DNA from 4 places in the Pantoea sp. X-Soil-OKNW-556 genome. Region 4 is predicted to be linked to each of the others. Evidence: riboswitches for the same ligand, from Rfam matches in the RefSeq annotation. Region 4 holds a riboswitch; each other region holds the start of a gene.
What was found. Region 4 has a riboswitch for thiamine pyrophosphate ahead of thiB (thiamine ABC transporter substrate binding subunit). Riboswitches for the same ligand answer to the same signal wherever they lie in the genome.
Positions count from the first base shown of each region.

Region 1: it holds a riboswitch for thiamine pyrophosphate, as region 4 does, so the genes downstream of both, thiC (phosphomethylpyrimidine synthase ThiC) here and thiB (thiamine ABC transporter substrate binding subunit) in region 4, are expected to answer to the same signal.
Region 2: it holds a riboswitch for thiamine pyrophosphate, as region 4 does, so the genes downstream of both, AC6I8T_RS23005 (FAD-dependent oxidoreductase) here and thiB (thiamine ABC transporter substrate binding subunit) in region 4, are expected to answer to the same signal.
Region 3: it holds a riboswitch for thiamine pyrophosphate, as region 4 does, so the genes downstream of both, thiM (hydroxyethylthiazole kinase) here and thiB (thiamine ABC transporter substrate binding subunit) in region 4, are expected to answer to the same signal.

Region 1 covers NZ_AP035990.1:280,498-282,696, forward strand. The annotation lists gene thiC (phosphomethylpyrimidine synthase ThiC) at 1-1,289, opposite strand, end outside; TPP riboswitch at 1,367-1,468, opposite strand; gene AC6I8T_RS01250 (Rsd/AlgQ family anti-sigma factor) at 1,557-2,063, opposite strand; gene nudC (NAD(+) diphosphatase) at 2,127-2,199, shown strand, end outside.
Region 2 covers NZ_AP035991.1:503,716-505,914, forward strand. The annotation lists gene thiS (sulfur carrier protein ThiS) at 1-138, opposite strand, end outside; gene AC6I8T_RS23005 (FAD-dependent oxidoreductase) at 122-1,066, opposite strand; TPP riboswitch at 1,195-1,314, opposite strand; gene AC6I8T_RS23010 (LacI family DNA-binding transcriptional regulator) at 1,546-2,199, opposite strand, start outside.
Region 3 covers NZ_AP035990.1:2,980,023-2,982,221, forward strand. The annotation lists gene thiD (bifunctional hydroxymethylpyrimidine kinase/phosphomethylpyrimidine kinase) at 1-524, opposite strand, end outside; gene thiM (hydroxyethylthiazole kinase) at 521-1,306, opposite strand; TPP riboswitch at 1,340-1,436, opposite strand; gene AC6I8T_RS13985 (hypothetical protein) at 1,968-2,138, shown strand.
Region 4 covers NZ_AP035990.1:786,373-788,571, reverse strand. The annotation lists gene sgrR (HTH-type transcriptional regulator SgrR) at 1-1,041, shown strand, start outside; TPP riboswitch at 1,077-1,174, shown strand; gene thiB (thiamine ABC transporter substrate binding subunit) at 1,222-2,199, shown strand, end outside; gene thiP (thiamine/thiamine pyrophosphate ABC transporter permease ThiP) at 2,184-2,199, shown strand, end outside.

The sequences.
Region 1 (2,199 bases), 510 kb from region 4:
ACCTGCACATCATATTCCCAGGCGATTTTGGTCAGCTCACCCAGCGTATGTAGCTCGGCAAACTGCGCTTCATCGTTGGCATCCTGAATCGAACCCGGACGCAGTCCATCACCCAGCGACAGAGCAACATCATAGGCAGCACAGATTTCGCAAATCTCACGGAAGTGCAGATACAGGAAACTCTCCTGATGGTGCGACAAACACCACTTCGCCATGATTGAACCGCCACGCGAAACGATGCCGGTCAGACGTTTCGCCGTCATCGGCACATAACGCAGCAGCACGCCGGCGTGGATGGTGAAGTAGTCAACGCCTTGTTCGGCTTGCTCCAGCAAGGTGTCGCGGAAGATTTCCCAATTCAGATCTTCCGCGATGCCGTTTACCTTCTCCAGCGCCTGATAAATCGGTACGGTGCCAATCGGCACCGGGCTGTTACGCAAAATCCACTCGCGTGTTTCATGGATATAACGGCCGGTCGAGAGATCCATCACCGTGTCAGCCCCCCAGCGTGTCGACCACACCAGTTTCTCCACTTCCTCTTCAATTGAGGAGCTGACCGCCGAGTTGCCGATGTTGGCATTCACTTTGACCAGAAAATTGCGGCCAATGATCATCGGCTCAGATTCAGGGTGGTTAATGTTGGATGGGATGATGGCTCGCCCTGCGGCGACTTCCTGACGCACGAACTCGGCGGTGATATTTTCCGGCAGATGCGCACCAAAGCTATGGCCAGGATGTTGTTGTAGCAACACTTCGCCACGGATGCGCTCGCGCCCCATGTTTTCACGAAGTGCAATAAACTCCATTTCCGGGGTAATGACGCCCTGACGCGCATAATGCAACTGGGTAACACGGCGGCCTGCTTTGGCACGTCGCGGTTGGGGCAGATGTTCAAAACGCAGGTGATCCAGCCCCTCATCTGCCAGGCGTTGCTGTGTATAGCTGGAGCTGAGCTGGTCGATGGTTTCACTGTCGCCGCGTTCCGCGATCCAGTTGGCGCGCAGTTTGCTCAACCCCCGATGAACATCAATCGATGCATGCGGATCGCCGTAAGCCCCGGCCGTGTCATATATCGGCACCGGTTCGTTGGCTTCGTATTGCGGATTATCTTTACTGCCGCCGGTCAGGGTCGGGCTGAGCTGAATCTCACGCATCGGCACACGAATATCATCACGACTGCCGGTGATCCAGATACGTTTAGAATTGGGGAAGGCAGTGCCCTGGAGGGAATCAATAAATTCCTGCGCCTGGGCGCGTTGTTCACGACGAGAAGTTTTTACAACAGACATAGCAAGTTTCCTGTAAATGATGGAAGTTGCTTGTCCGGAGTCCGGAAGGAGTAACAGAAACGGCGCGCGCACCGGCTGTGATATTTACTCTTGTTCCCTTCGCAGGTACTAACCTGATCAGGTTCCGCGGATCCCGAATTAACGGTCTCAGCCCAAAATGGGCACTCCGACAAGAAAATATTTACGGTGTTAAACCGTAAAATAAAAAAGCCCTCGTAGCATAGAAGGGCTTTTTACGAATAACAAGTCTTTTACAAATGCGGGCGGCTAAGCAGGGCGGGCGATGATGCTTTCATTCGCTACCGGCGTATGCGCCAGCTGATTGTCCCATGCCAGATGCACCAGCTTATCTTCCAGCGTAAAACGCGACTCCAGCACTTCACCCACTTCAGACAGCGCCTGCTGGAAGGTGACGCAGTTGTCATCGGTGATGGCCTGTTGAAGATGGCCGTCATACAGTTGCATCATTCGTTCGGTATTGGCTTCCAGTGACGGGTAGATTTGCGCGGCGGCGATCATCGGGCTGTCACCTTGCATCTCACTGATAATATGTTCATAAATGCTGAAATGGCCGGCGGAGAGATAATCCACCAGGTTATGACAAAAGGCATCCAGCGCCTGTTCGTCCAGGGCACTCAACGCATCTTTTTTGGGCTTCATGCCAACCAACTGGTAGTAAGTCACAAGTAGCTGACGACGCGCGTGTAGCCATGAATCGACCAATTCGTTACCGCGGCCTACACGCTCGGTCAGGTCATCTAACTGAGTAAGCATACAAGGCTCCATGTGGGTTATAGTGGTTCATTCTGCGAATAGACGCTAAGGATGACGATTTAAATGCAACGTGAGATCTCAAGCGTAGACGCTGGCTGGTGGATTGTCAGCCATGAACAAAAACTTTGGCTGCCAC
Region 2 (2,199 bases), on a different replicon from region 4:
GTCGTAGCGGGATTTGGGGACAAAAGTACCGTTGTAGGCGGTTGCCACGCAGGCCACGTCAATCTGCTGCTCACGCAGCAGTTCGGTCAGGGTACGGGCGGCCGTCAGCACCGGGCGACCGTTAAGCTGAATATTCATGAAGTTGTTCCGAAGTTAAACGCTGCATCAGTTGTTCCGCCATCAGCGGAGCCAGCAGGAAGCCGTGGCGGTACATCCCGTTAAGGTAAAATGTCCCGTTTTGATAGTGAATTTCCGGCAGATTTGCCGGATACGCCGGACGCAAACCGCTGGCGCTTTCGACAATACGCGCTTCGGCCAACGCCGGGTGGATGGCCCAGGCCGCGCTCAGCAACTCCATCATGGCACGGGCGCTGATCGGGCTGGCATCATGGCTTTCGACCATAGTTGCACCGAGCATAAAATGGCCGCCGCGACGCGGCACCAGATAGCAGGGAAAGCGCGGATGCAGCAGACGAATCGGGCGTGAGAAGCGCACCTCATCGCTGTGTAAAATCAACATCTCGCCACGCACCGCCCGCAGGCCTGGCAACGCTGTTGCCGCATGGATGCCCCGGCAGTCAATCACCTGCCCCGACGGCTTCCCGTGGTGAAAAGCCACCCCACGTTGCTGCAACTTTTCACGCATTTCATTCAGTGCCAGGCGAGGATCGAGATGCCCCTCCTGCGCAAAAAACAGACCACGGGCAAAGCGCCCGGCGAGGGCTGGCTCCACGTCTGCCGGATCAATCCATTGATGTTGTTCGGTCATGCGGGCAAAGCGGTTCAGTTCCTGGCTGTCGCGTGGTGGTGCCACCACCAGCGTGCCCTGATGTTCAACGCAACTGACGCGTTGTTGCCACCAGGCTGCGGAGTGCTGCCCCAGCTCAATGACGGCGCGTGGTGCGCTTTCTGCTTCACACCAGGGTGCGAGCATACCCCCGGCAAACCAGGAGGCGGGCTGACGCGTGTCATCACTAATCACTTCAAGCTGTTCACCGCGTTCGACGAGTAAGGTCGCCACACACAGGCCCGCAACACCGCCACCGAGTACAGACCAGCGGCTCATAGCGGGTATTCCGTAATACAAAGGGGAGAATTCACATCGGCCTCTCAGTTTTCGCACTGAGACCCGGGATACAGGAGGAGGGAAATGACACGCGCAACGGAAAAACGTCCCGATGTCAGACAGCCGAAATGACAGGCTGTCAGTCTTCCTACGCCAGTATCAACTGGGTCAGGTTCAAAGGGTCGCTAAGCCGCGCAGTGCGCTTTTAGCCTCTCAGTCTCTTGAGCGAGACTCCCCCGACGCGTCTATTTGTATTGCAGCCGCCAGGCTACGTCAAGTGTAAGCCCGGCAACAAAGCCTAACCTTTAAAAATTCCCTGTTTCAGGTTCATCCATTTTTCTCCATGATTTGCGCGTATTCTCGTCCCCTCATCCTGAAATCCGGCAGGTAAATTATGTGTGCTGATTCAATCATTTCAGCCATTCTGGTGTGTATATTCGGCGTGATCATTTTGTGGGTGGTGTTCTGCCCCTGAGCCGTCAGGCAAAATAAGAGTAGCGATGCCAGGTGAGCAGCGGAATTTTGCTGTCACTGAACGACTGACCGCTGCCCGGCTGTTGCAACAGGGCGAGGCACAGATCGATCTCCCGACGAATATCATGGCCGAGCACCAAATCCAGGGTGCCGTTCTCCAGCAGCAGTCGGCTCGCTTCACTCAATTCATGGCCGATAAATATCACCTGATCCTGTACGCCAAAATCGGTTAACGCGCGCGCCACCCCTTCGTTACCGCCTGCGGTGTTGTAGATCCCTGCCAACGGGTTCCCCCGCTCCAGCCATTTTTTTACGCTGAGATACGCGGTTTCCGCTTCGTCGTTAATGTTGACGCGATCACGAATGGTTAACCAGGGGAATGCCTCGCGCAACACGCGGCGAAAGCCAATCTCACGCTCCTCCTGGGTACGATAGGTCGAACTACAAATCAGCAGAATATTGCCCGATTGCTGTGCGGGCAGCATACGGCCCATAAACCAGCCCGCAGTGGCTCCGGCAGCGACCTGATCGATACCCACATAGGCGCTGCGCCGCGAATTGGGCAGATCGCTGGTCAGACAAATGACCGGGACCCCATCATCAATCGCCGCTTTAACCGCACGATTTATTTTTACCTCATCGCGACACACCAGGATGAT
Region 3 (2,199 bases), 2.2 Mb from region 4:
ATCAGTACCGCTTCACACCCGAGATCCAGCAATGCATCCCCCTGCATCAGCATCGTCTTCTCATCCTGCGCCACACTGCGGCCAAGCAGCGCCGCGGCTTCTGGCAAATTCGGCGTAATCAACGATACCTGTGGTAACAACAACTCACGCAGGCTGGCGATGGCATCCGGTGATAACAACGCATCGCCACTTTTGGCAATCATAACGGTGTCCAGCACCACGAACGGCAGGCTGGCACGCTTCAGCTTGTCAGCGACAATTTCCACCACCGCCGTTTCCGCCAGCATGCCAATTTTTGCCGTGTCGATACGCACATCATCGAGCACCGAATCCAGCTGCGCTCCGACAAAATCTGGTTCGATACGATAGACCGACTGCACACCACGGGTATTCTGGGCCACCAGCGCGGTAATGACGCTGGTGCCATAGGCACCCAGCGCGGAGAAGGCTTTGAGATCGGCCTGAATTCCAGCACCACCGCTGGGGTCAGTACCGGCAATAGTCAATGCGTTAATACGTTTCATGGCGTCACCTCCAGTGTCCACAGCGCATCCAAAAAGGCAGCAACAAAGCTGCCCGGCCCCTGGACCTGACGTGCCGCCCGTTCACCGGCCAGTGACATGACCCGACAAGCTGCCGCCACATGTTGCAGACGTTCACCCGGCAGGCTGGCAAAAGCCGCCACCACTGCCGACAGTGCACAACCTGTCCCCACTACGCGTGTCATCAGTGGGCTGCCGCCCGGGATGGCAAAGGTATGCTGACCATCGGTAACGTAATCCACTTCGCCGGTTACCGCCACGATGCTGCGGTAATCGTGCGCCAACTGTTGAGCAGCGCTGAGTGCGGCGTCAGCCTGATGCATGCTGTCCACGCCACGCCCGCCCGCCGCCTGGTTCGCCAGGGCAAGGATTTCCGAGGCGTTGCCACGGATGGCTGCCGGTTGCTGGGTCAATAGCTGCTGACAAAATTCGGTGCGAAAGGTTAACGCGCCCACTGCGACCGGGTCGAGCGTCCAGGGTGTGCCGGCACGGTTTGCCGCCTCTACCGCAGCCTGCATGGCGATGCTGCGATCGCGCGTCAACGTACCCACGTTAATGAGCAGAGCATCGGCATAACCGCTGAACTGTGCGGCCTCATCAGCGTCGATCACCATGGCAGGTGAGGCACGCAGTGCCAACAGGACATTAGCGGTAAAGGTCTGTACCACATCATTGGTCATGCAATGTACCAGCGAAGCATGTTGTTGCAGTAACTGAAGCGAGTGCGCGAGTTGCGCGGAGGAAAGAAGGTCAGGTTGTTTCATAAAGCTCCCAACCGGCGATCAAGAAGGCGAATGCGGTCAGGCATCTGACTTCCCTACGCTGGCATTATCCAGATCAGGTGGTACGGGTATTTCTCAGCCTTCACAAGGAAGGGCACCCCGAGTCATTTATATGACTGGCAGATTAGGGCAAGTGACTTGCTGACGCAAGCCCGCCCTGCTCAATATACCGCTGGGCTTTTTCCCCATACGTTGCGTAGCGGCGCGATTTATCGCGTAAAACTTCAAGTTCGCGTGATAAATCGCAGCACTACGATTGAAAACAAATACACATTGCGCATGTGGTCGTTGCTTGTAAAATGACCACCGAGATTATTCCCACAACAAGATGAAGGATTTATGGCAAAAGGAATTGTGCTTTGTCAGGGAGACAGGACGTCATGCGGCGGCAAAATCACCGCAGGCGCAAGAAGGCAATCCTGTTACCTGTGGGAAAGATGGTAAGACCTACAAGATTATCGGAGGCATACCTTTTTACACCAGCGGCCCCGATAAAAAACGTATTGCCGGATCGCTTGATAGCCACAGTTCATGTCCTTGCAAGGCTAAAATCACACCGTCTAACGCTTATCCTGGCTATGTGAAAGAAGACCCCCCTGTCTCGCGAGAGACTGGTTTAGCGGCTTAGGCTCCAGCCGCATTAATGCCAAAATTTCAGTCAGAACCAGAACAACATGCAATTCACTCAATTAATGAAATCGATGAGGCTTGCTCAATTGGCCGGGAAGATGAATGTTCTAAGAAAAAATACACCGAGATTGGTCGCTTCTCTGGAGGACTTGCTGGTGGTTATATTGGAATACGCTTCAGATAAAGGCGAATACCTTGGTGAACTTTTCTATAATTCGGTAGGTAAATGACATGAACGTTGTATC
Region 4 (2,199 bases):
CTGCGTACCCAACCGCTGTTCTCCCATATTGCCAAACTTCACTCCCCTGCCCCCTGGACGCTGGATATTCAACTGACTCAACCCGATAACTGGCTACCGTGGTTGCTTGGCAGCGTCAGCGCGATGATCTTGCCGCGCGAGTGGCAAACGGTTCGCGATTTCGCCCGTCAGCCGATTGGCACCGGCCCCTACAGCGTGGTGCGCAACCAGCAAAGCCAACTTAAAATTGCCGCTTTTGATGACTACTTCGGCTACCGCGCGTTGATTGATGATGTCTCAATCTGGGTATTACCGGAAATCAGCGACGAACTGGTGTATGCCGGAGTGAAGTTGCAGGGCGAAACCGCCGATGAAAAATCGGAGGAGAGCCGCCTGGAAGAGGGTTGCTATTTTCTGCTGTATGACCAACGTTCAGAGCAGGGACGCGATGCCCATTTCCGCCGCTGGGTCAGCTATCTGTTTAACCCTATCGCCCTGCTGAACAACGCCGGGGTAGGGTATCAACGCTACTGGTTCCCGGCCTATGGCTTGATTCCTCGCTGGCACCACCGCCGCGACTTAACCCCAGTCAGCAAACCACAGCATCTCACCCAACTGACCATCAGCTGGTACAGCCATCATGTTGAGCATGAAGGGATCGCCAATGCGCTGCGCCCACTGCTGGCGCAGCAGGGCGTAGAGTTAATCACCCGTGAACTGAGTTACGAAGCATGGTTTAACGGTGAAGGCGAAAGCGATATCTGGCTTGGCAGTGTCAACTTCACCCTGCCGCTGGATTACTCGCTGTTCGCTCAATTGTATGAGCTGCCGCTGATGCAGCAATGCATCCCAATAGACTGGCAAAGCGCGGCTGAACGCTGGCGCGAAAAAACGCTACCGCTGGCGGAATGGAGCAAGCAACTGGTGGACAGTGACTACCTGCATCCGCTGTTTCATCACTGGTTGCTGCTGGAAGGCCAGCGCAGTATGCGTGGTGTGCGCATGAATACCCTTGGCTGGTTTGACTTTAAATCCGCCTGGTTTGCCCCGCCGGAGCTGTGAACCTTTCGCCCTGAGCCGGAAATGACTAGAATGAGCCGTTCTCAACGGGGTGCCCTGCATTACAGGGGCTGAGAGAGACCCGTCGAACCTGATCCGGTTAATACCGGCGTAGGGATTTGAGATGCCTCACTGCTCAGATCCTTTGCGACTCAACCTTATCTTCTCCTCAAGGAGCGCAAAGTGTTTAAAAAAGTTCTGCCCGTGCTGCTGCTGATTTCTGCCCCAGCGCTGGCTGCCAAACCGGTACTGACCGTCTACACCTACGATTCATTCTCTGCCGATTGGGGACCCGGTCCGGCAGTAAAAAAAGCCTTTGAAGCCCAGTGCGGCTGTGAGCTGAAATATGTCGCGCTCGAAGATGGCGTGTCGCTGCTCAATCGTGTCCGTATGGAAGGCAAAAACAGCAAAGCGGATATCGTGCTGGGCCTCGATAACAATCTGGTGCAGGCGGCAGAAAAAACCGGCCTGTTTGCCAAAAGCCAGGTGGATACCGGCGCACTCCAACTGCCAGATGGCTGGCACAACGACACCTTTATCCCGTTCGACTATGGCTACTTCGCCTTTGTCTATGACAAAAACAAACTGAAGAACCCGCCCAAAAGTCTGAAAGAGTTGGTAGAAAGCCCTGAAAAATGGCGCGTGATCTATGAAGATCCACGTACCAGCACCCCCGGACTTGGCCTGCTGCTGTGGATGCAAAAGGTGTATGGCGACAAAGCGCCGGAAGCCTGGCAAAAACTGGCGCAAAAAACCGTCACCGTCACCAAAGGCTGGAGTGAAGCTTATGGCCTGTTCCTGAAAGGTGAAGGCGATCTGGTGCTGAGTTACACCACCTCCCCGGCTTATCACATCATTGAAGAGAAGAAAGAAAACTACGCGGCAGCGCCGTTCAGCGAAGGCCATTACATGCAGGTTGAAGTGGCGGCACAGCTCGCCAGCAGCAAACAACCAAAACTGGCGCAGCAATTTATGCAGTTTATGGTATCCCCGGCCTTCCAGCAGACCATCCCGACCGGCAACTGGATGTATCCGGTGATTAAAAGCGAGTTGCCTGCCGGTTATCAGACGCTAAACGTACCGCAAACGGCGCTGCAATATAGCCCGACTGAGGTTGCCGACCATCGCGCCGACTGGATAAGTGCATGGCAACGCGCCGTC